Regions from separate parts of the Caloramator sp. CAR-1 genome, predicted to be linked through region 1. Evidence: a T-box and tRNA genes for the amino acid it is inferred to sense, from the RefSeq annotation. Region 1 holds a T-box; the other holds one or more tRNA genes.
What was found. A T-box is a leader RNA that pairs with one kind of tRNA and senses whether it is charged. The one in region 1 lies ahead of argS (arginine--tRNA ligase), so its partner is inferred to be a tRNA-Arg.

Region 1 (15,606 bases):
GTTATTGCACCTGCCAAAGCTTTTGCATTTGCAATATCAGCAGTTGATTTTGACTTATTTATTGAATTTAATGCTTGTGGAACAGCAATACCTGCTAAAATAGCTATAATAGCTAAAACCACAATCATTTCAATCAATGTAAAACCTTTCTTTTTTCTCTTTTCCATAACAAAACCCTCCTAACCTAAATTCATGTTACCATAAAGTTTAAACATCGGTAAAATTATTGAAGCTAGCATAAAACCTACTATTAGTGCTAAAAAAACTATCATGACCGGTTCAAAGACTGCAGTTAGCCTTGCTACTGAGTTTTCAACTTCATTTTCATAAAAATCTGCTAATTTTGTAAGCATCTCTTCTAAAGTTCCACTCTCTTCCCCAGTTTTTATCATAACAGGAACAAGAGTTGGGAAAATCTCTAGATCTTCAATTGGTCTACTTAATCCCTCACCCCCCTTCACCCTTTCAGCAACATCTTCAAATTGCTTTTCTATATAGGCATTGCCTAATAGTTTTTTTGTTGTATCAATCGCAGCAACTAAAGGAACTCCAGCATCGATTAAAGTAGAAAGAGTCCTTGAAAATCTTGCGATTGATGCGTTTAATGATATATTCCCTATTATAGGAATTTTAAGCTTTAATGTTGAAAAAAATATACTTCCTGATGATGTTTTTTGGTATATATTTGTTAAAATAGATATCAATATAATCATTATAAGAAGCATCAACCAATAATTCTTAATAAATGAACTTGTAGATAGAATAAATTTAGTTGTTGGAGGCAATTCAACACCTAAATCATTAAATAGCCCTACAAATGTCGGAATTACAAAAATCAAAAGAAGATTTAGCACAATTACTGCAACTAACAAAACTATAGCAGGATACATAAGTGCATTTGTAACCTTTTGCTTGAGCTTCATGTCCTTTTCAAAGTGGTGAGCCATTTTCTCAAAGGAATTATCTAAAGATCCACTCACCTCTCCTGCTTCTACCATATTAATAAGCAAATCTGGAAATACGTCTTTATTTTCTATCATCGACTCAGATAATGTTTTTCCCTTTTTAACATCCTCATATAGATTATTTACAGCCTTTACAAGCCTTTTATTTGAAAGCTGATTTCTTATTACCTCTAAAGAAGTCAAAAGTGTAAGCCCAGCTTCCAATAAAGTTGCAAGCTGTCTACAAAACAAATATAAATCCTTTGAAGATACTTTGTTTAAAAACTTAATACTTATCTCCTTGTTAAATAAATTTTTCTCACCAATGTCAATAATATAATATCCCTTTGATTTTAATTGTGATAAAGCAGATTCAAGGTCATTAGCTATAACATTACCCTTTATTCTTTTCCCTCTGCTGTTAATTGCCTCATAAAAAAACTCCGCCATAGTCATCTCCCTCTTTTAATCCATAGAATAGGTTACCCTTAAGTATTCCTCAAAGGTTGTTTCTCCCATCAACACCTTCTGTTTGCAACTCTCTTTAAGTGTAACAAGCCCCTTTTTCACTGCTAAATCCTTTAGTTCATCGCTGCTGGATGTTTTTAAAATGGAATTTCTTAATTCTTTATCTATAACCAATATTTCATAAATGCCTGTTCTTCCCATATATCCTTTATTGCCACAGTATGAACATCCTTTTCCTTTATACAGCTTTATATTTTGATTATCATTAATACCTAAAGCATTAATTTCTGTTTCATCCGGAATATACTCCTCTTTACAATGGGGGCATATTCTTCTTACAAGCCTTTGGGCAATTACACCAACCAATGAAGAGCTAATCAAATAATTTTCAATTCCCATATCAACAAGCCTTGTTACTGCACTTGCTGCATCGTTTGTATGTATAGTTGATAGAACAAGGTGTCCAGTTATCGCTGCACGAACTGCTATTTCAGCGGTTTCTTTATCTCTAATCTCACCTATCATTATAATATCTGGATCTTGTCTTAGAATCGATCTTAAAGCTGTCGCAAAGGTAAGCCCCGACTTTGGGTTTACTTCAACTTGATTTATACCATATATCGTGCTTTCGACAGGATCTTCTACTGTTATAATATTTTTGCTTCCAGTATTTAGTTCTCTTAAAATCGTATACAAAGTTGTTGATTTCCCACTTCCTGTAGGACCACTAACTAAAATGATACCATGCGGGGATGAAATTATTTTACCAAACAGCTCCAAATCGTGTTTTAAAAATCCTAAATTGGTTTTATCCTTTAAAAACGCCCTTTTATCTGCTATTCTAATTACTACCTTCTCTCCATAAACCGTTGGTAAAGTTGAAATTCTCATGTCATATTCCTGTTCAAAATACGTATACGAAGTTCTTCCATCCTGCGGAATTCTTCTTTCTGCTATATCCATATTTCCTAAAACCTTTATCCTGGCAACAAGGGCTGAATGAAGCTCAATTTCCATCTTCATAATTTCATAAAGTATTCCGTCGATTCTAAATTTTATCTTTAGCTCCTCTTCAAAGGGCTCTATATGAATATCGCTGGCCCTTTGATTTATTGCCTGTTCAAATATTGAATTTACTAATTTTATAATCGGCGCAGAGGCTGATTCATCTTCAGCAGCATTTTTATTTCTTTCAGTTTTAAATACCTTGCTTTCCTTCTTAAATTCCTCAGCAGCTTTAAGGGCCTCTTGTTTACCATAATACTTATCTATTTGTCTTTTTATTTCATCTGATTTTGCTATAACCGGTTGAACGTTTTTGCCGCTATAAATTTGAACATCTTCTATTGCAAATATATTTAAAGGATCAGCCATTGCTACATATAGCTTGTCCTTTTCAAGCTTAATAGGAATCAATGTATGTCTTTTGGCAATGCCTTCAGAAATAAGCTTTACTGCATCTTGTTCTATTGGAAACCTATCAAGCTTAACATGGGGTATTCCAAGTTGAAATTCCAAAACCTCAATAATTTGATCCTCTGAAATAAACCCCTGCTCAACTAATATTTCCCCAAGCTTTTTCCCGCTACTTTTTTGTAATGTTAAAGCCTTTTGAAGCTGTTCTTGGGTTATTAAACCTGCCTCTATTAAAACTTCACCTAGCCTCTTTTTAGTTTGCATAGACCATTTCCTTTCGGCATTTTATTTCAATCTCTTATTGTAATTATAAGGTAATTTTGATTTCTTGTAAATAAACCCTTCGTTTTTAAAAAAACATATTTATTGAATAAATCTTCATTTTTTGAGATAATATTAGTAAATTCAAACCTTGAGGTGATTTCGATGGAAAATATAAATATTTTTAATATTCTGAAGTATGAAATGGATAACTTGTTGTATAATCATATTTTGAATCAAAATATTAATCTAATTAAAAATTTTATTAACGATGACCTTATAGAAAAATTAGAATCGCTAGTAAGGAATAAAAAATTTACAGCAAAAGAACTTTATAATGAAGTTTATAATAATATTAAAATCTTAGGTCCAATTCCTGAAAACTTCTTGCAATATTTATATGAATATACTCTATCTAAATCCTTTCCAAATGCTGTAACAATTAAATTATATGATGATTATTCATTGGTATGCGAAATATTTTTAATATTATTTTCTATTTTAAATAGAATTCAAAAATATTACGATGACAATTCTTGGCAGGGAAGGTTCCCACTGATATTTTTAAATGAAGACGAAATAGATAGCGAAATGAGAACAGAATATAGCAGGTTCTTAAAGGCATTCAACAGTGAATACATTTACGAGCTTATGAAATTACATAAAGAGCTAACCCAGCATAATACCTTAGATCATATTTGCGGCGTTCATTATCTTGCACTATATATTGCAAGACAGGTAAAGGCTTCTGGCCTTCCTATTAGCCTTGCTAAAATTTCAGGAGCAGCCGCCGGTCACGATGTAGGTAAATTCGGATGTAGGCCTCAAGAGTTAAAAAAAATACCCTACCTTCATTATTACTATACGGATATGTGGTTTAAAAAGAATAATATCATGTATATAGGCCATATTGCTGTTAATCATTCCACTTGGGATTTAGAACTTGAGAATCTTCCAATTGAATCATTAATCCTTATATATTCTGATTTTAGGGTGAAAAATAAAAAAATAGGTGAAGGGCAAAAGATGCATATTTTCTCTCTGGAGGAGTCCTTCGATGTAATATTGCAAAAACTCGATAACGTCGATGAAAAAAAAGAAAAAAGATATAGAAAGGTTTACGCAAAATTAAAGGATTTTGAAGACTATTTAATTAGCCTTGGTATAAATGTCGACTTAGAAAAGAGTCAACCTAAAGAAGAGAAAAGTAAAATAAACTATTCACTACTACAAGGCAAAGATGTTATAAATCACCTTAAGTTTGCTGCAATTTATCACAACATCAATTTAATGCATCGCCTTCGCGACGAAGCTTCACTAAATCTTATGCTGGAGGCTGCAAGAAGCCTTTCGGATAAAAATAATCTTAGGGAATACCTAAGTGTATTTGAGGAATATTCCCAGTATTTAACTCAACATCAAAAGATATTAATGCTAAAATTCTTATACGATGAAATGTTAAACCCAGAAGATGATATTAGAAAGCAGTGTGCCCAACTTATAGGAACATTAATTGCTACCTTTGATGAAGAATACAGAAAGGAAGTTCCTGAGGATATTAACATAGAAAATCCTTCAATTACTAGCTTGGACCTTTTAAAACAATATATTAAACTTTTTTTAAACCCCGATGAAAGGTTATTAGACTTACATAAGGGATGGATTGGCTACAATTTTAGCACAATGCTATTGTCGCTATTTAAAAACTGTAGAAGAAATCAAGTTAATTCTTACAAAGAGGTTTTAAAAGAAATTTACAAAACTTCACCTCCTAAATACAATTTAATCTTTATGATAGAGGCAATTAAATATATTCCTATAACTGACGATGATGATATTTTTATTGAATTTCTCCTTAACAATTTTACATCAGACAATTTAGTTTATGTTTTATCCGCCCTTGATACAATAGATAAACTTTTAGAAAAATACCCGACTATCCCTAAAATGAGCACAATAAAGGAACATTTAATTAAAAATATGAACAGCAATCATTTTGAAGCTGATGAATATATTAAGACTAAAATACTTTCAAAATTAGGTCATCCAATTGAGCTCGATATAAATAAATACGAAAACAAGATATCAGATATTTCCCTTAGCAACTTAAAAACGGCTACCAGCTGGATTGTAAAAAGGATTCAAATAGAAATGCTCTACGATTATGCCATAAACAATATTAAAACCTCAGGACTTTATATTGCAATTCACTTCTGCAATATATTAAAGGTTAGTGCCTACGAAAGCGTTAGAAATAAAGCAGGAGAAATGCTTGTTAAACTTATTCCATATCTTACAATGGAACAGCGAAACGACATAGTTGTAGAATTATTAAGGGCACTTGAAATTGAAGGTTATCAATTTACTAAGTATATCCCTGAATATTTAGGACAAATAGTCCTATATTTAAAACCAATTGAATTAAATGAAGTTGTTGATGACTTTGTAGAAAAAATTAAAACTGCAGGTGTGCAAATAAACACACTTCTTTTAAAGACCATAGGTATATCTATAGCTAACTATTTTAAATATAAAATAAATTTTTACGAAGACAATAACCAATACTATCATAGATTAAACAGGCTATTAGGTGTTTTGATGAATGGTCTTGTCCATTATAAAAATTCTATAAGAAGGACGGCAATTAGTGTAATAGGAAAAATTATATTTGAAAATAATACTCTAAAATTTGAAGAAAAAGCAAAAATATTTAACTTAATCGCTAAAAAGCTTCTAACTTTAATTCCAGAGGATAAAAACGACGACCTTCAATTTTTCTCAAATTCAGCGTCATTAAATCATATTTATAGATTTATTTCTGAATATATAAATATAATAGGCAATATTGAATTAGAGCCAGAAAATAAAATTGCCTTTTTCCCTGGAAGTTTTGACCCCTTCTCCTTAAGCCATAAAGAGATTGCAAAGGCGATCAGGGATTTAGGATTTACTGTTTATCTACAAGTAGATGAATTTTCATGGTCAAAGCAGACTCTTCCAAACCTTTTAAGAAGGAACATTATAAATCTTTCAGTTGCAGATGAGCTAAAAATTTACATATTCCCAAAGGATGTCCCGATAAACATAGCAAATGTTAATGACCTTAAAAAACTTAAAGATATTTTCCCTCACTCTGAAGTATATCTTACCGTTGGCAGCGACGTTATTAGCAATGCCTCTGCCTATAAATTAGCTGAGGGCGATTTTAACATTTATAATTTCCCACATATAATATTTGAAAGAAGGAGCCTTTTACACACTCCTACAAATGATAGCTTAAATCTACAGGATTATTCAAAATTTAAAAAGGATATAATTAAACTTTCCCTTCCACCACAATATGAGGATATCAGTTCTTCACAAATTAGAAATTATATAGATAAAAATAAAAATATATCAGCCCTTGTTGACCCCTTAGCTGAAAGATATATTTTTGAGAATGGTTTTTATAGAAGGGAGCCACAATATAAATCGATAATTAAAACAGTATCAATTGATATTACAGTTTACGATGAACCAAGCAGTGAATTGATTTCTTTACTCTCTACATTATTTAAGAATAAAAATGAACTTTATAAACAAAAATTAATATCCATGTCCAAAAAATATAATGCAAGATTTTTAGTAATAAAGGACATAAAAGAGGATAAAATATTAGCCTTCTCTGCCTTCCATTGGCTAAGAAGTTCATCTTTATATTTAGAACTTTTTGACGCTATTGCAACTGAATATATAAGAGAAAACGCAGTTGGCAGAATAATAATGATTGATGCACTTTATATTAATAAAGATAATAGTTATAAAAATATTGATAAAATACTTTTAACCGAAACTTTAGCCTTTTGCATTGCTAAAGATTATGATTACGCTATTTATAAAGATTGTTTAGAACTAAATGACGAAGAAATCATAAATAATTTAACTCTATACGGTTTTATAAAGATTCCACATTCTGATGATGTATATGCAGTTAATATGAACTCCCCCTGCACGATTAATCTTGATATTGAAAACGTTTTAAAGGAGCCATTTAGAAGTAATTCAAACATCGCTTTAACAATTGAAAAATCACGCAAAAAACTTTTAGAGGCCCTTGTAAGCCTATATCCTGGCAATTTACTCTTGCCTATCGATATGGATATTGTTCACGAAAGTTTAGTAAGGAAGATATGTAAAGAAAATGGTGTATCAACTATTCCTCAAAGGGATAAAAAATATGGCCCCTTTATGTGTGTTCCCTTTGGTAATTTTTTAAATAGATACATCGTTCCAAATACAGTGACAAAATCATTACACACCGAAAAATTTTTTGAACCAGATATGAAAAGCTTTACTATAAAAGCCTATCCGTATTACCTTGAAATAGAAAATCAGGTTAAAATGATTAAATCCTTTAATAGGCCGGTTATCTTAATTGATGATGTTCTGCATAAGGGCTATAGAATTAAGGCATTAGATCCTCTACTAAAAAAAGAAGATGTAAAGGTTCATAAAATTATCGTTGGTATACTTTCAGGAAGAGGAAAAGAAATAATGGACGTTCAAAAAAGAGATGTTGACTGCGTTTACTTTATACCTAAACTTCGTCATTGGTTTAATGAAAATTTACTTTATCCATATATAGGTGGTGACATTCTCTGGAGGGGTGAATATCCAAAGAGAAATTTAATTCCATCTGTAAACTTAATTTTACCCTATGCATCTCCTACATTTATTAAAAAAGCATCAAAAAAGGCTATATATAATTTATCAAAAATATGCCTTGAAAATGCCTTTGATATATTAAAGGCAATAGAAGAAGAATATCAAAATATCAGAGAAAGAAACTTAACTTTATCAAATCTTGGAGATGTGTTTATTTCTCCAAGATACCCAGACCACGGTAAGGATATAAACTTTGATCTGAGCCTACCTCCTTCACATTATCTCAAAAATGACATTGAGCTTCTTGAAAGAATGGAAAACATTCTTATTCGCGAATGAGGTGTTGATATGTATTATTATAAATTACAAGATAAGTTTATTTTTTCATTTGATAAATATAATCTACCTTCTATTTCAGAAGAACAATGCTTTAAGCAAGATATAATATACTTCTTTGGCAGAATGCCTTTAGCAAAATCAAGGAGAAGTTTCGTCGTAACTTCTCCTAGTGAACTTTTTCTTAAAGAGGAGGATATTGAAATATTAAATCAAAATATGGATTTTTATGAATTGCCAATAAGGCTTATAGACAAAATAACCCAAAGAAAATTAATTTATATAAACACGAATTATAGTGATTGGCAAGATTTTTATTCCTTCAAGGCAAACTTTAATAAAATAAACATAATTGGTCTTGGAGATGTTGGAGGAATTTTGTTAACAGGTCTTAGATTGATGGGAAAAAATATTATTGAATCCATAGGCATTTACGATAAGAACATCGAAAAAATGAAAAGATGGTTCTATGAAGCTAATCAAATTCTTGAGTCCTTTAGTAAGGATAAATATCCAAAAGTTTCAATCCTCAATGAAGAAGATATATTTGATTGCGATATATTGATATTTTGCGTAAGTTCCAATGTCCCCGGACTTAATGAAAAGGGCGATGTTAGAATGCTTCAGTTTGAAGGAAATTCAAAAATAATAACGCAGGTTGCTAAAAATGCTCGTAAAAATGGTTTTAAGGGTATCTTTGCCGTAGTTTCTGATCCTGTTGACCTTTTATGCAAAGTAGCCTTTGTTGAAAGCAATAAAAATGAAAATGGCACTTTCGACTATAAGGGGCTAAAACCCGAACAAATAATTGGTTTTGGCCTTGGTGTTATGAATGCAAGGGCCAGCTTTTATTCAAAATTAATAAATGGTGCCGAAAATTACGACACAGAAGGAAGAGTTTTTGGACCCCATGGTAGGGACATTGTCGTTGCAAACAGCATTGTTAATTATGATGATGAGGTTTCAATTGAACTTACAGAAAGGGTAAAAAATGCAAATATAGATGTTAGAATGACGGGTTTTAAACCCTTTATCGCCCCCGCCTTATCTTCAGGGGCTCTATCGATTATTTCCCTAATAAAAGGAGACTGGTTTTACGGCTCCACGTTTATTGGAGGAACTTATTTTGGTTGCAAAATGCGTATTAATAAAAGTTTCATTGAAATTGAAAGGAATCCTTTAAACGAAAGGTTATTAAATAGAATAAAAGAAAGTTATAGGAAACTAGGTGAAATTATATGATATTTGTAATTACTACTCCTAAAAGGGGAAAAACATTAAACAATATGCTAAAAAGTTTTCTCTCTGATAAACCTTATAAAATTATTGACTCACCTGAAAAGATCGAAAAACTACAAAACAAAAAAATATTATTTGCCTTAGATTTAGATGAAGCAGGTTTTTGTCATGAAGTTAATACTATTATGTCTAAATTATTTGAATTAGGAAAAGATTCCCTTTTAAACTCAACTGCTGCGATCTTGATCCATAGCCCTAATTATCTTTTTACTAAATCTCAGGCACAGTCTATAATATTTCTTGCAAATAGTTTAGGTTGCCGTTTTATAGGTCATCCCCTTGTGGAGGCAATAAAGGACTTTAAAAACTTTCAAACATGGCAAAAAACAATTAATCTTTCCCTTGAAGAAATCTGTTATGACCAATGCAGAATATTGGGCGATAGACTTTGGGATTTTGATAATAAAAAGCCTTCTAAGCCTAAACTACTGGCCCTTCATGCCAGCAACAAAAGCACCTCTAACACCCTTATGCTATGGCATATGGTAATGAAAAATTTATGTGAATTTGAAATAAAAGAACTGCATGTTGAGAATGGAACTGTTCTTGATTGCATTGGCTGTTCCTTTAAAACCTGCATTCATTTTAGTAAACAAAGAAGCTGCTTTTATGGTGGAATTATGGTGGAGGAAGTTTACCCAGAGGTTGAAAAATCCGATATAATAATGTGGATTTGCCCTAACTATAATGACGCAATTTCTGCTAATTTAACGGCTGTCATAAATAGATTAACTGCGCTTTATAGAAAGATGAAATTTTATGATAAGAGAATATATTCAATTGTCGTATCCGGCAATTCAGGAAGCGACAATGTTGCAAAACAGCTCTTGGGTGCTTTAAATATAAATAAGGGGTTTATATTACCCCCCTATTTTCTTCTTTCTGAAATTGCAAATGATCCTGGAACAATCCTTAAGGTCCAAAATATTGAAAATAAAGCCCTTGATTTTGCATTAAAAATAAAAAGAGAAATATTTGCCGATTGAAAGAAAAGTAAAATTAAAGTATAATATGCTTGGACGCTCACCTCAATTTTACTCCTACGATTGTAGGGGTTATTTTTTTATTTGCACCAATTGATAAACTCTTCAAAGAGCCTCAACATTATTGGGTGTTTCTTAGTCATCATCTCGGGATGCCACTGAACCGCCATTATAGGCTTTGTTTTATGCTCTATTGCCTCCACTACTCCATCTGAAGATGTGGCAGAAACTATGAAATTACTTGGCACTTCCTTTGCTGCTTGATGATGGAAACTATTTACAAGAACTCTATCCGTATCAAAAATCTTATAAAGCCTTGTTCCCGGGATTATATTTATATAATGTCCTATGTCATTTATATTAGCCCTCTGCATATGATTAATGTATGCTCCTATATTTTGGCTAATATCCTGATAAAGTTTTCCACCAAAAGCAACCACCATTATTTGCTGCCCTCTGCTTATTCCTAAAATAGGCATATCCTTCTCTATAGCTGCTTTAACTATGAAAAGCTCATATAAATCCCTTGGAGTGTATGTAAATCCTACATGTTTTGATGGTTCCTCTCCGTAATAAATTGGGTTCACATCATGTCCGCCAGATAAAATAATGCCATCAAGCTGATCGATTATCTGCAAAAGATCCGATTCCTTGTTAATTATAGGAACAATAACAGGAATACCGCCTGATTCTAAAACTGCATCGATATAGTCCTTTGCAATATAAAACCTTTCCTGGCCTGTGTAAAGGCCCTCCTGAGAAATCATATAATCGGCTGTTATTCCAATTAAAGGTTTTTTCATAACATTCACCTCCTGTTATTTATATGATATATCTTTTTTGGGGAATTTAAAAGTAATTTAAAAAAAATTATTGTATAATAAAATTAATGAAGGAGGGATAATAAATGAAAAGAATATATATGGACAATGCAGCAACATCCTTCCCAAAGGCTAAGGGAGTTGCTGAGGCTATGACAAATTACATAGAAAATATAGGCGGAAATGTTGGAAGGGGTTCCTATTACAACTCCTATGCTGCAGGATCAATAGTCTATGAAACAAGGGAACTTTTATGTAAATTATTCCACTTTGATGACCCCTTAAAGGTAGTATTTACGATGAATATAACTCAAAGTTTAAATATGATACTTAAAGGTTTTCTTAAAGAAGGTGACCACGTTTTAATTTCTTCAATGGAGCATAATGCTGTCCTAAGGCCCTTAACTAGTCTAAAGCAAAAAGGAATCGAGCTGGATATAATTCCCTGCGACAACGAAGGCTTTCTAGATCCTAATTCAATTAAACAATATATAAAATCTAATACCAAATTACTTGTTATAACTCATGCTTCTAATGTATGTGGCTCTATACAGGAAATTAAAGAAATAGGTAAAATTTGTAAAGAACATGATATTGATTTTGTTCTTGATTCTGCTCAAACTGCAGGAATATTAGATATAGATTTTTACGATACATACTTAAGTGCCCTTACCTTTACAGGGCATAAAGGTCTTTTAGGCCCCCAAGGAATTGGAGGATTTTTGATTACCAATGAATTTTCAAATAAAATATCCCCTCTTATAGAAGGTGGAACTGGAAGCCTTTCAGAATCCTATTCGCAACCTGAAATTTTACCTGATAAATTTGAATCGGGCACCTTAAATATCCCTGGTATTTTTGGGCTTAATGCATCTTTAAAATATATATTAAGTTTAGGCCTTGAAAATATAAGAAAAAAAGAAAAAGATCTTGCAAAGCTATTCCTTGATGGACTTCATAACATAGAAAATATTAAAGTTGTTGGAAGTTATGATATAAGTAAAAGAACTGCAGTAGTTTCAATTGATTTTCAAAACATAGATAACTCTGAAGCAGCCTTTATCCTCGATAACGAATATGGGATTATGACAAGAGTTGGACTTCATTGTGCTCCTTTAGCCCATAAAACTTTGGGAACCTTCCCAAAGGGAACAGTAAGATTTAGCTTTGGCTACTTTACGTTAGAAGAAGATATATTCTATGCATTGGAGAGCATAGAAAAAATAGCTAAACTTTAGGTTAAATATTGATGCTCATAATTTTTTATTATATAATTAATAACAAACCGAATATTTAAAGTCAATGATGGGGAGGAGTATCATGAGGATCCCTTAAGCGAGCAGGGGACGGTGGGAGCCCTGTAGGGTTACTTATGAGAAAAGAGCCCCTAAGACGCTGCCGGAAAGCTTTATGCAAGTATGGTAAGCCCCTTCATAGGGTTAAAATTTCGAGTGGGCACATGCCAATAAGAGTGGTACCGCGGGATAGCCGTCTCTTGCAGAGACGGCTTTAATTTTTTTATACGGGAGGGATGTTTATGGAATATAAAAAGATAATCTCTGAAAGACTAAGTGCATTAACAGGTCTTTCAAATGATGCAATTGAAAAACTTATTGAAATTCCACCAAAACCGGAAATGGGTGACTTTGCCTTCCCCTGCTTCCAGCTTGCAAGAACCTTAAGAAAAGCTCCTAATTTAATCGCCGAAGAATTAAAAAATAGCATAGATAAATCTGGTTTTGAAAGAATTGAAACTGTTGGTGGGTATTTAAACTTTTTTGTAGATAAAGCAAACCTTGCAAAATCAACCCTTGAAAAAATATTATCTGAAAAGGATTCATATGGACATTCAAAGATAGGGGCAGGTAAAACAGTTACAATAGACTTTTCTTCACCAAATATAGCAAAGCCATTCCACGTAGGACATTTATACTCAACTGCAGTTGGTAACGCTCTTTATAGGATATTTTCATCCCAAGGCTATAAGTGTGTTGGCATAAATCATCTTGGCGATTGGGGAACTCAATTTGGCAAACTAATAGAAGCATACAAAAGATGGGTTGATGAGGAGGCTCTTGAAAAGGAACCTATTAAAGAACTATTAAGAATTTATGTTAAATTCCATGAAGAGGCAGAAAAGGATCCAAGCTTAGAAGACATTGCAAGAATGCATTTTAAAAACCTTGAAGATGGCAAAGAAGAAGAAGTTAAGCTTTGGCAAAAAATTAAAGACGTTAGCTTGATGGAATTTAATAAAGTATACGATATGTTAAAAATTAAATTCGACTCCTATGCTGGGGAAAGCTTTTACAACGACAAAATGGATGAAGTTGTAAAAATGCTGGAAGAAAAGGGACTTCTTACAGAAAGCCATGGTGCACAGGTTGTTAATTTAGATGAATTTAATATGCCACCCTGCATAATTAAAAAGTCCGATGGTGCCACGATTTATGCAACAAGGGACCTTGCTGCAGCAATTTATAGAAAAAGAACCTATGATTTTTATAAAAATATATATGTTGTTGGTCTTGAACAAACTTTACACTTTAAACAGGTATTTACAACCCTAAAACTTATGGGGTTTGATTGGGCAGATGACTGCGTTCATGTAGGTTTTGGTATGGTAAAGTTTGCTGATAAAAAACTTTCAACAAGAAAAGGTGATGTAATATTCCTTGAGGATTTATTAAATGAAGCTATTCAAAGAGCTAGAGAACTTATTGAAGAAAAAAATGCATCATTAGAAAATAAAGACGAAGTTGCAAAAATTGTTGGAATTGGTGCAGTTGTATTCACCTACTTAAAAAACAACAGAGAAAGAGATATTGTTTTCTCATGGAATGATATTCTCAATTTTGATGGTGAAACAGGACCATATGTTCAATATTCATATGCAAGAGGTAAAAGCATTCTAAGAAAGGCAGAAGGTTATGGTGCTAATTTTGATTTTGAAAAGTTAAATTCTCCTGAAGAAGTAGAACTTGTAAAGCTTTTAGCCTCCTTTAATGATGCAATCCTTTCCGCAATAGATAAGTATGAACCTTCCATTTTAACAAGATATATTATTGATGTAGCTAAAGCCTTCAATAAATTCTACAACATGCACCCAATCCTATCAATTGAAGATGAAGCATTAAGAAATGCACGCCTTGCCCTTGTTGAAGCTACAACTATAGTTATTAAAAATGGATTATCATTGATTGGTATCGATGTGGTTGAAAGAATGTAAAATGAGCCCCTAGGTTAGGGGCTCATTAATTAATTGTTTTAATATTTTAGTTAATTCATCATAACCTATTATTGTAGATGCATCTTTTGGTTTTAACTGCAAAAATAAGTAGTTTCCAAATTCCTTTTCAACAAGAACGTCCATATCTAACTGTCCAGGATAAATAATTATAACCTTTTCAATAGGGAAAATAGGCCTTTCTAAATCTTTTGAAATATATTGAACTGTTGTTTTGTAATTTTTAATTTGAATCATCGTCTCATTATTTTCTATATCACTCCACAAGTAACCGAATCTTCGATATTTAACTTCTATTATATAAGATTTTATATATTTGTTATCTTTATAAAAATCAATCCTTATGTCCGGTAATTTATTTGAAGCATGAGTATAAAAACCCGAACCGTTTTTTAAAGCCTCTTGATATAATGAGTATAGTTCCTTTTCATACCACACTTCTAATCTTAAGTTTCCTTTAGTAAAAATTGCTCCCATCCCGCTTGGGATCTCATCATTTAACTTGTTTGAAAGCAATTTTTTATAGTCGCTTTCCTCAAGGTTAAATCCTAATTTTTGAATTATATCTAGGACAACTAATAAAACAAAATACTCATAAAGTAGATCCGTTGTTTTAAAATTTGGTTGATAATAATTTTTATAGTCTATAAGTTTTCTATATAATCTATAAACTTTCCCATACTTTGAATTCATTAATATGCTCTTTAATGGGATAACTTTACTTGTAGAATCTACATCTATAAAAAAGTTTATATACTTTGACAATAAGTTTTTCATCCAGCGAAGGTCCTTAATGAGAAAATCATAATCATTAAAATCTCCTTTTGTTTCCTTTAATTCATTCAAAAATACCTCTAAATCCCTAAGTTCCATATAAAGATTTAAAAGCATCGCCTTTAAAATTTTGTTTTCTCTTGAATTTAGGGTTGGGATCTTTTTTATTTCTAATCTTTCTCCCCCATTTCTCCTGCCTGAAAACCTAATAGTTTTGATATCTTGTTTTTTAACATTTTGTCCTTTCATATAAGCTTTTTCAAGTTCAGTTAAAGGTGATTTAATTATTTCGTCTAATAGTTTAACTAATATTATGAAGTTTTCCTTATATGTCTTTATAACATTTAAATAATTTGATTTTATTATATTTTTCTTTATTCTATTTATTTGAGCAAAGGTGTTTAAATTATATG
Region 2 (15,606 bases), on a different contig from region 1:
TGGATGATGAGTATGTTTATCAGGCTTTAAAATATGGAGCTGAAGGGTATTTATTGAAGAGCCAATCCACCGATAGCATAATAGAGAGTATTAGGGCAGTTTTTAAGGGAAATGTGGTCTTTGAAAAGGAAGTTGCCAAAGTTTTGACTCAAATAAAACCTAAGAAAAAAAGCTATGAAGACTATGGTATAACCGAAAAGGAATTTCAAATTTTACAATGTATTGGCGAAGGTCTTTCAAATAAAGAGATCGCAATAAAGCTTTTCCTTAGTGAAGGAACGGTTAGGAATTATATTACTTCATTATTAGATAAATTAAATTTGCGTGATAGAACTCAACTTGCAATATTTTATATAAAAAATTTTGAATAGAAGGGAGATTATAAATGGTAAAGGCTGTAATTTTTGATATGGATGGGGTTTTAATCGATAACTATGAATATCATTGTATAGCATGGAAGGAATTTGCTAAAAAATATGGGGTGGAATTAAAGGATAATGATATAATTAAAAACTTTGGAAGAACCAACAAAGAGATTTTTGCAGAAATTTTTAAAAGGGAACTTAAGGATGATGAAGTATTGACACTTGGTGAAGAAAAGGAAAGGGTTTACAGGGAGGTTTATAAGGATTATATAAAGGAGGTTGATGGTCTTACAGAATATCTAAAGTTTTTAAAGAATAAGGGGATAAAGGTTGCGGTTGCATCTTCAGCTCCAATTCAAAATATAGATTTTATTTTAGACGGGTTAGATATAAGAAAATATATAGATGCAATAGCCCATGCGGGGATGATCAAAAGGGGTAAACCAGACCCGGAAATATTTTTAAAGGCAGCTGAACTTTTAAGGGTAGAACCTAAAGATTGCATTGTTTTTGAAGATTCCCTTGCAGGCATTGAAGCAGGAGTTAGAGCTGGAATGAAGGTTTTTGGAGTTGCAACAACTTATCCAAAGGAAAAACTAACGATGGCCCACGATGTAATCGAAAACTTTAAAGAAGGAAACCACTGGTTATTAATTTAAGGGGGGATTTTATGAGAAGTTTTGCAAGCGACAATAACGCTAGGGTTCATCCTGAAATTTTAGAGGCAATAATAAGGTCAAATGATGGGGATGTCATATCCTACGGAGATGACGTTTATACTCAAAGGGCAATAGAAAAGTTTAAAGAAATATTTGGGAAGGATATTGATGTATATTTTGTCTACAACGGAACTGGGGCTAATGTTTTAGCATTAACGGCAATAACAAAGCCCTTTAATGCAATAATAGCATCACCGATGTCTCACATAAATGTTGATGAATGTGGTGCGGTAGAAAAAAGTTCCGGTTGTAAGATAATTACGGTTCCAAGTTCTGATGGGAAAATAAGAATCGATGATATCAAAAAACTTTTACATGCAAAAGGAGTAGAACATCATTCACAACCCAAGGTTATTTCTATAACTCAATCTACTGAAGTTGGAACAGTTTATACTGTTGAAGAGATTAAAGAAATTACAAAATTTGCTCATGAAAACGATATGTATGTCCACATGGATGGGGCAAGAATAGCAAATGCTGCGGCATCGTTAAACAAAAGCCTTAGGGAAATAACAAAGGATGCGGGAGTTGATGTTTTATCCTTTGGCGGGACAAAAAACGGAATGATGTTTGGAGAGGCAGTGGTGTTTTTTAATAGAGAGCTTTCAAAGGATTTTAAATTCGTAAGAAAACAAGGAACGCAGCTACATTCAAAGATGAGGTATATTTCAGCACAGTTTGAAGCCCTTTTAACTAATGATTTATGGTTAAAAAATGCAAAGCATGCAAATGAAATGGCAAAATACCTTGAGGAAAAGGTTAAAGAGATAGATGGAATAAAAATAACTCAAAGGGTGGAGGCAAACGCTGTATTTGCAATTATGCCAAGAAAGGCTATAGAAAAACTGCAAGAAAAATATTTCTTCTACATATGGGATGAAGAAAAAGATGAAGTTAGATGGATGACATCCTTTGAAACAACAAAGGAAGATATAGACCTATTTGTAGAGGAAATAAAAAGGGTTATGAGAGATTTTTAGGAGGTTGTATGGATTTAATAAAATCTTATTTATTATTAATTAATATCTTATCCCTATTAGCAATGTTTATGGACAAGCAAAGGGCTAAAAGGCATAAATTTAGAATTTCTGAAAGGAGTTTACTTTCGCTTGCTTTATTAGGCGGAAGCGTTGGGATATTTTTAGGTATGCTTTTGTTTCACCACAAGACAAAGCATATTAAATTTACTGTTGGCATATCTATGATAATTATTCTTCAAATCTATTTTATCATTAAGTATTTTTAGATATAAAAAGGATATAGCCTCTTTAGGCTATATCTTATACTTTATTATTCCTTTGTATATTTTTCCCATGGGGCATAAGGTAGTGCACCAGGTTCTGTTTTTATAAAATATTTGTAAAGTCAATGCGATAAATACGATAAAAAGGATAAACTTAAATAGCTCTGCCCAAAGAAAAAAAGTATTTCCCCAATTATAGTATAGGATTAAGAAGATATAAAGGAAAAAGACGATAAAAGTTAAATACTGAATGGATTTTGGAACCTTAAGAAATTTTTTATTTTCCTTAGAAGAAAATGCATCCGAAAGGATGCCTATTGGGCAAAAATTTGCACAGTATGTTCTTTTTTTTGTTATTATAGTTAATGTTATACCGAAGATAAAATATAAAAATATAGCAATCCACATTTTAAGACCACACATTAAGAAAAACATAATTCCAAGGGATATATATTGTGAGTTTTTCAATTTTTTCTTTGACATTTTAATCACCACCCAAATACCATATAGGGGTATTTTAACATCTGGATGTATTGAAGTCAATAATAGATGGAAGGTGTTAGCATGGAGAGAAAAATTATTAGGGAAATTTTTATACCTCAACTAAACAGGAAAAGAACTATAAGGATTTTTCTTCCTTTAGATTATTTCAAAGCCCAAAAAAGATATCCTGTTCTTTATATGCATGATGGACAAAATTTGTTTGATAAAAGTGAGTATTCAGGGTATTCTTGGGAGGTAGATATCACCCTTGATAGACTTCAAAGGGAAGGATACACGGATGGAATGATTGTTGTTGGAATTGACTGCAACAAAGAGGGACACAAGAGATTAGATGAATATTCTCCTTGGGCAAATTATGAAGTTCCAAAACTTTTATCAAGGGTAGATATTCCCTCTGTTGGTGGAGAAGGAAGCCAGTATATAGATTTCATAGTTCATACTTTAAAACCTATAATAGATAGCGAGTTTAGAACTTTAAAGGAAAGGGAAAATACTATAATTGCAGGAAGTTCCATGGGGGGATTTATATCCCTTTATGCAGGAGTAAAATATCAGGACGTATTTTCAAAGGTTGGAGCCTTTTCAACGGCAGTTTGGTTTTCTGAGGAGGATTTATTAAGGTTTATAAGGGAAAATGAAATAAGAAATGATATGAAGTTTTATTTAGACATTGGAACAAATGAAACAAGCGATGAAAAGGTTAAGGAGTTCCCCAATATTTACGTTAAAGGAACTTTAAATGTTAATGAAGAACTTCTTAGAAAACTTCCGAAGGAAAATGTAAAGCTAGTAATCGACGAAGGTGCAACCCATAGCGAAAAATATTGGGCAAAAAGATTTCCAGAGTTTATAAAGTGGATAATAAAATAGATTTTTAAAGCGTTATAAAACTTTTTAGTTTGTTTAAGTTTAGAATTTCAACTATATTTTTATTGAAATTAATGATACCTTCTTTTTTCATCTTAATCATTTCTCTTGATAGAGATGGCCTTGGTATACCAAACATTTCGGCCATCTCTTTTCTTGTGCATGGCAATATAATTTTTAAATTATTTTGCCTTTTATATTCATTATAAATGTAATTTGCTATTTTTTCTCTGATTGTTTTATATGAAAGATAATTTATCTTATTATCCAATAAAAATAGCTTATTTGAGAGTAGTTTCATAAAATTTGTTAAAAATATTAAGTTAATTTTGCAGATATCTATAATTGATTCGCGGGATATAAATAGTATTTCTGAATCTTTTGTTGCAATGATTGTTGAGGGGAAAGTGTGTTTATCAGAAAAAATAAGAGCTTCTCCAAATATGTCTCCTTGAATCAAATGTGTAATAGTAACTTCATTTCCAGATGGTAATATTTTTTTTACTAAAAGGCAACCATTTATTATTATACCAACGCCTGAACATAAATCCCCTTCAAATGCTACAATTTGATTTTTTTTATAAGAACGAATATTATAGTTTATATTTTTAAGAATGTCATTAATGTCTTCTGCATTAATATTGTTAAATAGTTTTGAAATTTTGATATTATTCACTATGTTGTTCATAAAACCACCTTAAATGTTGGTAACATAAGTTACCGACTGTTTTTTATTATAATATTATAATTTTAATTGTATAGATTTCCAAGTAAAAATTAAGTGGGGGAGGTGGTTAATTTTGATTAGGTTTAGAAAAATTATTCAATTAGCATTTTTACTAGTATTTGCATTATTGATTTATAAAAAAAAGATTCAACTATGGATGTTAATATTTTTACTCAGTGCAATATCAGCCTTTATTTTTGGACGCTTTTATTGTGGATGGATTTGTCCAATAAATACCTTAATGGAAGTGAATGACTGGATATATAAAAAACTTAAAATAAAAAGGAAAGTTATTCCAGATTTTGTTAAAAGTAATTTTATTAGGTTAAGCATACTAACTATTTTTGTTTTGGCTTTCATATTGAATAATAAATTTTACAAAAGTATTCCTATTTTACTAATATTGATTATTTTAGCTATTTTAATATCGTTTATTTATGAGCCTTCATTATGGCATAAATATCTTTGCCCATTTGGAATTATCTTGAATGTCCCAGGAAAATTTTCTAAACATTATTTGAATGTAAAGGACGAAAAATGTATAAAATGTGGAGCATGCAAATCTGCTTGCCCGGCTGATGCAATTAAAATGGAAAATAAAAATGAATTTCCTAAGATACTAAAAGAATATTGTCTTGAATGCACAGCTTGCATAAAAGCATGTAAGAAAGATGCAATAAAATATGTATAGGGGTGATTACGAATGATAGAAAAAATTTATGAATTTAAAGCTTTAGATGAAAAGCTCATTGAAAAAATTGTAGATGATGATAATTTGGTTATTAATCACATGATTTTAACTAAAGATACTGGACTTCCTGAACATTTTTCAAATTCAAATGTTTATATGGTAATTACAAAGGGTAAAATGACAATAAAGTTAAATGATCAGGAACCTCATATTTACGAAAAAGGAACCATCTTAAATATCCCATTTAATATAAAGATGAATGTTAATAATTTTCATGATGAAGTTTTAGAGTTTTTTGTAGTAAAGGTACCTAATCCAAAAGATATGCCTAAGTGATATTAATGGCTGTTCGAGATATTTCTTGAACAGCCATATATTTATGTTGAAAAATATCGGAAATATAAGTAAAATTAATAAGGAACCTAATATTTTTGGAGGTGTTTTGATGGAGAGAGTAAGATTTGCCCCAAGTCCAACAGGGCATTTGCATATTGGCGGCGCAAGGACAGCACTTTTTAATTTTCTTTATGCAAGACATACAGGTGGAAAATTCATTGTTCGAATAGAGGATACAGACCTTAATCGTTCAACAGTAGAGTCAGAAAGGGTAATCATCGAAGGCTTAAGATGGCTCGGAATAAACTGGGATGAAGGTATAGAAGTTGGTGGAGAACACGGACCATATCGTTCAACTGAAAGGGTAGGAATATATAATCCATATGTTCAAAAATTATTAGACGAAGGAAAGGCATACCTTTGCTACTGCAGCGAAGAAGAACTTGAAAGGGAAAGGGAAGAGGCTCTAAAAAAGGGTGAAATGCCACGATATTCAGGAAAGTGCAGACATTTAACACCTGAGCAAAAAGAGGCCTATGAAAAAGAGGGAAGGAAACCAGTTGTAAGATTTAAAGTTCCTGATGATGAGCTTATAGTTGTTGATGATATCGTAAGGGGAAGAGTAGAATTCCATTCAAAGGATATAGGGGATTTTATTATTGTAAAGTCAGATGGAATTCCTGTATATAATTTTGCTGTAACTATAGACGACCACCTTATGGAAATTACTACAGTTATAAGAGGAGAGGAACACCTTTCAAATACTCCAAGACAAATTTTAATATACAAGGCCCTAGGCTTTGATGTTCCAAGGTTTGCCCATGTTTCATTAATTCTTGGGAAAGACAGAACAAAGATGAGCAAACGCCACGGCTCAACATGGGTTGAACAATATAGGGATGCAGGATATCTGCCTGAAGCTATAGTAAACTATCTTGCCCTTCTTGGATGGTCTCCAGAAGGAGAAGAGGAGATATTTACAATAGACGAGCTAATTGAAAAGTTTGATTTAAATAGGGTAGTTAAAAATCCTGCTGTATTCGACTTAGATAAGCTAAATCATATAAATGGTATATATATAAGAAAAAGCCCAATCGAAAGAATAGTTGACCTTGCTATTCCTCATCTTGTAAACGCAGGATTTATAACAGAAGATTTTGCTAAGGAAAATAGAGAATGGATAACAAAGGTTGTTGAAACTGTAAGAGACGGATTGCCCTTTGTTGGAGATATAGTAAATCATGTTAACATTTTCTTTGGTGATGAAGTTAAGATGGAAAACGATGAAACCCTTGAAGTTCTAAAGCAAGAACATGTTCCAAATCTTATAAACGAATTTGAAAACATGGTAAAGGAAGCTGAAAGCATTGACATAAACTTTGCTCAAAACGTGTTTAAAGAGCTAAAAAATAGAACAGGTGCAAAGGGTAAGGCACTATTTATGCCGGTAAGAGTTGCCCTCACAGGTCAAATGCACGGCCCAGAGCTTGTAAATATTATTGACATTCTTGGAAAGGATAAAATATTAAAAAGATTAGAATATGTAAAAAATAACTTATTGTAAAAACAAAATCCCCTTCAAATAAGGGGATTGATGTCATAGTGTAAAATTATTGTAGGACGAAAAAGGACAAAAAATTTAAAAGAGACAACCCCTGTGGTAAAATAAAAAGTGGAAAAAACACAAATCAATAAGGGGGTGTCTCTTTTGAATAATATTATACAACATGATATTATACAACAACATTTAATAAATTTCACTACTAAATTAATAAAAAATGTAGAAGAAATGCTGTCAAAAGAATGGGATTTTACAAAACTTGTTGAGGTAGTTAAAGAATCGACTGATGAACTTGGAAGGAATATAATAAAAGACTTTTTAGAAGAATTAGATAAAGCGATTAAAGAAGATGATAAGAGAAAAAAGGAATGGATAGTTGAAAGAAAAGACAAGAAAAGTATTATTACGCTCCTAGGAGGAATAGAATATTCAAGAACATACTACAAATCAAGAAAGAGCGGAGAATATAGATATTTACTTGATGATGTTATAGGTATAAGGAAACATGAGAAGGTGGATAAAGAAGTAAAGATAAGGCTTGTAGAGAATGCAATCAACATGTCCTACGAAGAAAGTAGCAAGGTAACATGCAAAGAGAAGCTAAGTAGGCAAACGGTATTTAATGCAATAAGGCAGGTAGGGGAAGTAGAGGTAAAGAGAGAAGTAAAAGAAAAAAGGAAGGTAAGGGTATTATACATAGAAGCGGATGAAGATCATGTTGCACTGCAGAATGGCAAAAAGGAGATGCCAAGGCTTGTCTATGTTCATGAAGGAAGGCAAGAGAGGAATGGAAGGAATGAATTAAAAAATGTATATTACAAAGCATACGTAGGAGTAGAAGCAGAAGAAATATGGATAGATGTAGCGAATTATGTGTATGAGAATTATGAAATAGAGAGCATAGAAAAGATATATATAGCAGGGGATGGGGCAAGATGGATAAAGGAAGGGATAGAGTGGATTCCAAAAGCGAAATTTGTATTAGACAGATATCATTTAAACAAATACATAATAAGAGGGACAGCAAAGAGAGAAGAATATAGGGAAAAGATATGGAAAGCCATAAATGAAGGAGATAAGAAGGGTTTAAGGGAAATATTTAAGGAGCTTGCAAGTAAAGCAGAAACTAATACAGAAAAAGAAAGGATAAAAGAAGTAAGAAGGTATATATTAAACAACTGGGAAGGGATAGAAATATATAAAGATGACGATGATGTAATAGGATGCAGCGCAGAAGGGCATGTAAGCCATGTATTATCGGCGAGATTAAGCAGCAGGCCATTAGGATGGAGCAAGGAAGGATTAAAGATAATGGCAAAGCTAAGGGTATTTAGCAAGAATGGAGGAAATTTAAGGGAAATAAGTGTGTTTAAGGAAGATGAAAAAGCCTTCAAGGTAAGTAAGAAGAAAATAAAAGAAGCGATAAGAAAGATAAATAAATCTTCACGTGAAGTTATGAATAATATAACGATATTGAACATAGGGAAAGTAACGCCAATTTACAGGATATTAAAATCAATAAAATATGAAAATATAATTTAAGTTTTTTAAATTTAACAAACGCCTTGAAACTAGCTAATTTAAGGGGTTGTCTATAAAAATTAACCTACAATATCTTGACACTATCCCTTAACCTTTAAAAATTGTTAAAGTTGTCCCACATATGATATAATATTGGAAAATACAAAAAATTTCAATAAATTTAGGGGGATAAAGATGAAGAAAAAGGATTTTCTATGGATTACCGCTCTTTTATTAGTTATTTTTATTCTAATCTACAAACCAACTCATATTGCCTTTGTTACTCTAACAAAGTCCCACCCTTATATTATGGGATTTATAAAGGTATCCATCCTTGCTACAATGGGAGAACTTTTAGCCATAAGACTTCAAACAGGGGACTACAAAAAACCCTATGGATTAATTTATAGGTTTATAATCTGGGGCTTTTTAGGAATGGTCTTTGCCCTTGTTTTTGATTTATTTTCTTCCGGAGTTAGTGCTTGCATAGAAAAAAGCTTACTGCCTAAGAGCAGCTTAAGGTTCTGGCCAGCATTTTATACAAGTGCACTTATGAACCTTATTTTTGCACCAACCTTTATGGCCTTTCATAGGATAACAGATACCTTTATAGACCTTGGAGAAGGTAAAGTTAATAAAATATTAAGGGTTAAACTTAGTGATGTTACATCAAAAATAGATTGGAATACCTTTATCAGCTTTGTAGTTTTAAAAACTATTCCATTCTTTTGGATTCCTGCCCACACAATAACCTTTTTACTACCATCCGAATACAGGGTATTAATGGCATCCTTTTTATCGATAGCTCTAGGTGCTATTTTATCTCTGGCAAAACGCAAAAAGTAAGCTATACAACGGGTGTTAAAGGCTTATGGCCCTTTAATACCCTTATTATATTCTCTGCAGCAAGGCGAGCCATCTCATTTCTTGTATTTATGGTTGCACTGCCTATATGAGGCAAAATTATTACATTATCCATACTTTTAAGTTCCTCTTCAATTTGAGGTTCAAATTCATAAACATCAAGACCTGCACCAAATATTCTTCTATTCTTTAACGCCTTTACAAGGGCCTTTTCATCAACAAGAGGTCCCCTTGCAGTGTTTATAAGAATTGCAGTTTCTTTCATCATATCAAAATCCTTTTCAGATATAATATGATAGGTTTCATCTGTTAAAGGTGCATGGAGTGAGATAAAATCAGATTCCTTTATTAAAGTTTCTTTATCTACATAAACTGCGTTAAAATCCCTTTCGAATTCTAAATCCCTTCTCCTGTTATGGTATATTATTTTCATGTCAAATCCCATACTTCTTTTAGCAAAGGCTTTACCAATCCTTCCTGCACCGATTATGCCTAAGGTTTTACCTTTTATATCACAACCTAAAAATAAATTAGGTTCCCACCCTGTAAATTTACCTTCCCTTGTAAATTTATCCGCCTCAACTATTCTCCTTGCAACGGAAAGCAATAGGGAAAAGGCAAGGTCAGCAGTTGCATCTGTCAAAACATCCGGCGTATTTGTAACGATAATTCCCCTCTTTTTAGCCTCTAGAACATCTATGTTATTAAAACCCACCGCATAGTTTGCAAAAATCTTTACCCTTTTAGCATTATCCATAACTTCTGCATCGATAGTATTATTTAAAAGACATAATACTCCATCTGCATCCTTTATTTTTTCTATAAGTTCCTTCTTGCTTAAATGCCTTCCTCTATTTACCTCAACTTCAAAGTGCTCCTTTAATAGTCTTTCTGCAATTTCTGGGATCTGGTAGGTAATATATACCTTCATACTATTCCTCCTTTAAGTATATAAAAAAATCCGGCAAAAGCCGGACATTGGCGGAGAGAGTGGGATTCGAACCCACGGTGGAGTTACCCCCACGCTTGATTTCGAGTCAAGTGCCTTAGACCTCTCGGCCATCTCTCCATACTAAATATATATTACAACTTTTATATAAAATTATCAATCCTTTTTTCTTTTGCCTTTGAAAAACTCTTTTAATAGTTTACTGCACTCATCCTGTAAAACTCCCTCAATGATTTCTATTCTGTGGTTAAGCCTTTCATCTGCTACAATGTTATACAAGCTTCCGCAGGCTCCTGCCTTAGGATCCCTAGTCCCAAAAATCAAAGTTTTTATTCTAGAATTTACAAGGGCTCCTGCACACATCGGACAAGGTTCTAGGGTTACATACATAATGCAGTCTAATAGGCGCCATCCTCCTAATGCCTTGCATGCCTCATTAATTGCAAGGATTTCAGCGTGAGCTGTAGCATCCCTTAAGGTTTCCCTTAGATTATGAGCCCTTGCTATTATTTCCCCATCCTTAACTATTATAGCTCCAACGGGAACCTCATCTAAAAAAAGACACTTTCTAGCTTCTTCAAGAGCTATTTTCATAAAATATTCATGATTCATAAAATCACCACTTAAAAATAAAAAATCAAGCCCGAAGGCTTGATATGGTGCACCCGAGAGGATTCGAACCTCCGGCACACGGTTTAGGAAACCGTTGCTCTATCCTGCTGAGCTACGGGTGCATAACGTTTACAATTTTATTATAATTGATTATTTTAATTTGTCAATTACATTATATAGAAGTGCAAACAAAAATAGGGGCTAACCCCTATTTATTTTCGTTTGCCTTTTTTGATATTTTGCAATAAACTTATCCAATAATTGGCTTAACTTAACTATCTCATCATCAACAATAAAATTTTTTTCTTCTAATCTTCTATCCATCTTCCTTCTTAAGTATTCTATTTTTTCGCGCAGCATCCTCATGGCATTCCACCTCTTTTTTTTAACCTGGTTTCCCAAGTTAAAGAGGTCTGCCTGTCAAATTTAGCAGTCTTTTTTTTAATTATAACACAAATAATAAATATTTCAAAAGGTTATTTATCGACAAAAAATCCATTTTGTCTTTTAATCAACTTTTTTTGTTAATAATAAATAACTTTTTTGAATATAATAAATATTTTATATATTACTTGAACAATATATAATATAAGTTAGATTTTAATAACGGGGGTGTAATTAATGTCGCAAATCAAAAAAATTGCTATTTTAACTGGTGGTGGAGATTGTCCTGGTTTGAATGCAGTAATAAGAGCTGTAACAAGAACTGCAATTTTAAAATACGGCTATGAAGTTATTGGCTACAAATACGGTTATAGGGGGCTTTATCTAAACGATTTTATTCCTCTTACTTTAGACACTGTAACTGGGCTTATTCATAAGGGAGGAACAATACTTTATACATCAAATAAAGATAATTTATTCGACTACCAAGTTGAAGAAAATGGTCAAATTGTTAAAAAGGACGTTTCCGACGTTGCGATTGAAAATATGAAAAAAGAAGGCGTCGATGCCTTAGTTGTTGTTGGTGGGGATGGAACTTTAACAAGTGCAAGGGATTTTTCAAGAAAGGGAGTTAAGGTTGTTGGGGTTCCTAAAACAATCGACAACGATCTTGGGGGAACTGACTACACATTTGGTTTTAACACTGCAATTGAAGTTGTTACTGAAGCCCTAGATAGACTACATACGACAGCTGAATCCCATCATAGAATAATGATACTTGAAGTTATGGGTAGAAATGCAGGTTGGATTGCTCTACATGCAGGAATCGCAGGTTCCGCTGATGTTATACTTATTCCTGAAATACCTTTTGATTTAGATAAAGTAGTTGAAAAGATAGAAGAAAGAAGAAAAATGGGAAGATTGTTTAGCATAATTGTTGTAGCTGAAGGAGCAAAGCCAAAGGGAGGAGAAGTTGTAGTAAGCAAGATAGTAAAGGACAGCCCAGACCCAATAAGACTTGGAGGTATTGCCCATAAACTTGCAAATGAACTTGAGCAAAGAATAAAAACCCATGAAATAAGAGCAACTATTTTAGGCCATGTTCAAAGAGGTGGTTCACCTTCAACATACGACAGAATACTCTCAACAAGATACGGAGTTAAAGCCGTTGACCTTATAGCAGAAGGGAAATTCGGCAACATGGTATGTCTAAAGGGAGACGACATATCATATGTTCCACTTGAGGACGTTATAGGAAAAGAAAAATATGTTGATCCAAATGGAGAACTTGTTCAGGTTGCAAGAAGCGTTGGAATATCCTTTGGAGACTAATAAAGCAGGCATCTGCCTGCTTTTTATATGTTTATGAAATTATATAGCATCCTTAAAGCAACTAAAATAGACATCGTTACAAATATAGGTTTTATAAATTTAGATCCCTTAAAAAGTGCTGCTTTAGTTCCAAGGCGTGCTCCTATAATCATAAATAGAGCAACTGGAATTGCAATTCTATAATCCACCATTCCTTTGTAGGCAAAAACTATTAAAGAAGCAATATTGCTCAAAAAATTCAAAAACCTCGCATTGCCTGCAGCATTTAAAAAATTAAAACCATAAATATTTATAAGTCCAAAAATCAAAAAGGAGCCTGTCCCCGGTCCAAAGAAGCCATCATATCCACCTATAAATAATGCTAAGATCATACCCAATAATATGTTTCTTCTATTTAAACCAATAAAATTATCCTCTTGACCAATCGTTTTTGAAAAAAGCGTATATATCCCAACAAAAAGAATAAGGATTAAAACCATAGCATAAAGATACCTTTGGTTTATTTTTAATACTAAGTTTACGCCAATGACAGCTCCAATAAAGGTCATAGGCGATAAATATTTAAGTAATTCTTTATTTGTAGTTCCTGATTTTATGTATTTGATTGAACTTGTTAAAGATGCCGTCGTAGCAGAGAATTTGTTTGTTCCAAGAACCATATGTGGTGGTAAACCATAGAGCATAAAGGCTGGAACAGAAATAAGTCCCCCTCCACCTGCAATGGAATCCACAAAGGCTGCAACAAACCCTGCTATGCATAAAAGTAAAAGTTTCATATTATCCCCCTGTTATTTAGCCTTTCTTCTTGATGATTTTCCACCCTCTATAACATCAAACACAGTCTTTTTCATCTCTTTTAGTTCATTTTCCATAGTCACTTGATTGTTTTCTACCTTATTTAGTCTTTCTTCTACCCTATCTAGCCTTTCCTCTACCCTGTCTAGCCTTTCTTCTACCCTGTCTAACCTATTATTAACTTCTTTAAAGCCGTTCTGCATTTCGCTATACAATTTGGTTAGAAGATCAAAAACCTTATCGTTTTCCATGACAATCCCTCCATGAAACATTATAACACTATTATATAAATGAAAACAACAAAATTCTATTTTCATTTTTTGGCAAAAATATATTAAAATTATTATTAAGAAATAAAAGTAGGAGGTGCTAAAATGTATTTTGAGACTTCAGGAAGGCACAATACAGCAAAAACCATAGAACTTGCCCTAAAGGTTGCAGAAGAAAAGGGCATAGATTATATCGTCGTTGCATCCTGTTCAGGATATACTGCAAAGTTTTTAGCTGGTAGTGGCAAAAATATTATAGTTATAACCCATGTAAATGGTTTTGAAGAACCTGGAGTTATGGAAATAGACGAAAAAACAATAGAAGATCTTAAAAAGCTTGGATTTAAAGTTTATACGGGAACCCATGTCTTATCTGGTGCAGAAAGGGGAATATCTCGAAAATTTGCTGGCATATATCCTGTTGAAATTATGGCCCATACACTTAGAATGCTCGGACAAGGTGTTAAAGTTGCTGTAGAAATTTCAATTATGGCCCTTGATGCTGGGCTAATCCCCTACGGTGAAGATATAATAGCAATAGGAGGAACAGGAGAAGGCGCTGATACTGCCGTTGTGATAAGGCCTTCCCATGCAGCATCAATATTTGAAACTAAAATCAAAGAGATAATTTGTAAACCATATGAATTTTAGGAGGGTTGTTATGCAATATAGAAAATTCGCAAAGGACCTTGAAGTTTCTGCTTTAGGTTTTGGAATGATGAGGCTTCCAATTTTAAATGGTGATGAGGGGCAAATAGATAAGGAAAAGGCATTTAAAATGGTAAGATATGCAATTGATAATGGAGTTAATTACATAGATACAGCATATCCTTATCATAAGGGAAATAGTGAAATATTTACTGCTGAAGTTTTAAAGGGAGGTTATAGAAAAAAAGTTTTACTTGCCACTAAAATGCCCGTTTGGCTTGTAAATGAAAAGGATGATTTTGAAAGATTATTAAATGAACAGCTAAATAAATTAGAAACTAACCAAATAGACTGCTATCTTCTTCATGCCCTTTCAAAAAATTCATGGGAAAAGGTATATAACCTTGGAGTTTTAGATTTTTTAGTAAAGGCAAAAAATGAAGGTAAAATTAATAAAATTGGTTTTTCTTTTCACGATGAATTCCATGTTTTTAAAGATATAATAGATGCCTTTGACTGGGACTTTTCACAAATCCAATTCAACTATCTTGATGAAGATGAACAGGCAGGATTAAGAGGACTAAAATATGCCCATTCTAAAGGAATTTCTATAATAGTCATGGAACCATTAAAAGGAGGGAAACTTGCTAAGGAGCCTCCAGAAAAAGTAAAGGATATTTGGAATTCATACAATGTTAAAAGAACACCTGCCGAATGGGCATTAAGATATGTCCTAAACTTTGAAGAAGTATCTTTGCTACTTAGCGGAATGAGCACAATTGAACAGGTAGAGGAAAACTTAAAGGTTATCAATGATGCTTATCCTTATTCTCTAAATGAGGAGGAAATAAAATTAATTGAAAAGGTGAAGGAAACATATAAAAGCCTTAACCAAATTGGCTGCACAAGTTGCAAATACTGCATGCCTTGCCCCTTTGGTGTTGATATTCCAAGGAATTTTTCAGTTTACAACAGTGCCTTCATATACAACGATTTAGAGGGAAGCAAAAAAGTTTATAATAATTACATAAATAAAGAAAATAGAGCTGAAAACTGTAAAGAATGCGGAAAATGTGAAGACATATGCCCACAAAAGCTTCCTATAAGGAGTCTTTTAAAGGATGTTCATAAAACACTTGCAGAATAATCAAGGGCCAATTTAGGCCCTTCTTCTTTTAACTATATAGAAGATTAATATAATAATAAAACCTATGACTGC

Region 2: it encodes a tRNA-Arg, which carries the amino acid that the T-box ahead of argS (arginine--tRNA ligase) is inferred to sense. The anticodon was not compared.

What each region holds. Positions count from the first base shown of each region.
Region 1 is NZ_JAUONW010000012.1:1,424-17,029, reverse strand. It holds gene Q3V94_RS03785 (type II secretion system protein) at 1-167, opposite strand, end outside; gene Q3V94_RS03780 (type II secretion system F family protein) at 180-1,394, opposite strand; gene Q3V94_RS03775 (GspE/PulE family protein) at 1,410-3,092, opposite strand; gene Q3V94_RS03770 (nicotinate-nicotinamide nucleotide adenylyltransferase) at 3,255-8,072, shown strand; gene Q3V94_RS03765 (lactate dehydrogenase) at 8,082-9,311, shown strand; gene Q3V94_RS03760 (flavodoxin family protein) at 9,308-10,354, shown strand; gene Q3V94_RS03755 (gamma-glutamyl-gamma-aminobutyrate hydrolase family protein) at 10,432-11,154, opposite strand; gene Q3V94_RS03750 (aminotransferase class V-fold PLP-dependent enzyme) at 11,259-12,410, shown strand; T-box leader at 12,466-12,671, shown strand; gene argS (arginine--tRNA ligase) at 12,710-14,401, shown strand; gene Q3V94_RS03740 (nuclease domain-containing protein) at 14,411-15,606, opposite strand, start outside.
Region 2 is NZ_JAUONW010000039.1:46,212-61,817, forward strand. It holds gene Q3V94_RS10640 (response regulator transcription factor) at 1-371, shown strand, start outside; gene Q3V94_RS10645 (HAD family phosphatase) at 386-1,024, shown strand; gene Q3V94_RS10650 (low specificity L-threonine aldolase) at 1,036-2,064, shown strand; gene Q3V94_RS10655 (DUF1294 domain-containing protein) at 2,073-2,330, shown strand; gene Q3V94_RS13695 (4Fe-4S binding protein) at 2,358-2,687, opposite strand; gene Q3V94_RS10660 (hypothetical protein) at 2,578-2,934, shown strand; gene Q3V94_RS10665 (alpha/beta hydrolase) at 2,892-3,701, shown strand; gene Q3V94_RS10670 (Crp/Fnr family transcriptional regulator) at 3,706-4,386, opposite strand; gene Q3V94_RS10675 (4Fe-4S binding protein) at 4,499-5,116, shown strand; gene Q3V94_RS10680 (cupin domain-containing protein) at 5,129-5,452, shown strand; gene gltX (glutamate--tRNA ligase) at 5,562-7,016, shown strand; gene Q3V94_RS10690 (ISLre2 family transposase) at 7,140-8,555, shown strand; gene Q3V94_RS10695 (Mpv17/PMP22 family protein) at 8,730-9,380, shown strand; gene Q3V94_RS10700 (D-glycerate dehydrogenase) at 9,382-10,329, opposite strand; tRNA gene Q3V94_RS10705 (tRNA-Ser) at 10,378-10,467, opposite strand; gene tadA (tRNA adenosine(34) deaminase TadA) at 10,504-10,959, opposite strand; tRNA gene Q3V94_RS10715 (tRNA-Arg) at 11,005-11,081, opposite strand; gene Q3V94_RS10720 (aspartyl-phosphate phosphatase Spo0E family protein) at 11,161-11,325, opposite strand; gene Q3V94_RS10725 (6-phosphofructokinase) at 11,581-12,675, shown strand; gene Q3V94_RS10730 (TSUP family transporter) at 12,699-13,451, opposite strand; gene Q3V94_RS10735 (hypothetical protein) at 13,464-13,721, opposite strand; gene Q3V94_RS10740 (pyruvate kinase alpha/beta domain-containing protein) at 13,845-14,390, shown strand; gene Q3V94_RS10745 (aldo/keto reductase) at 14,401-15,534, shown strand; gene Q3V94_RS10750 (hypothetical protein) at 15,547-15,606, opposite strand, start outside.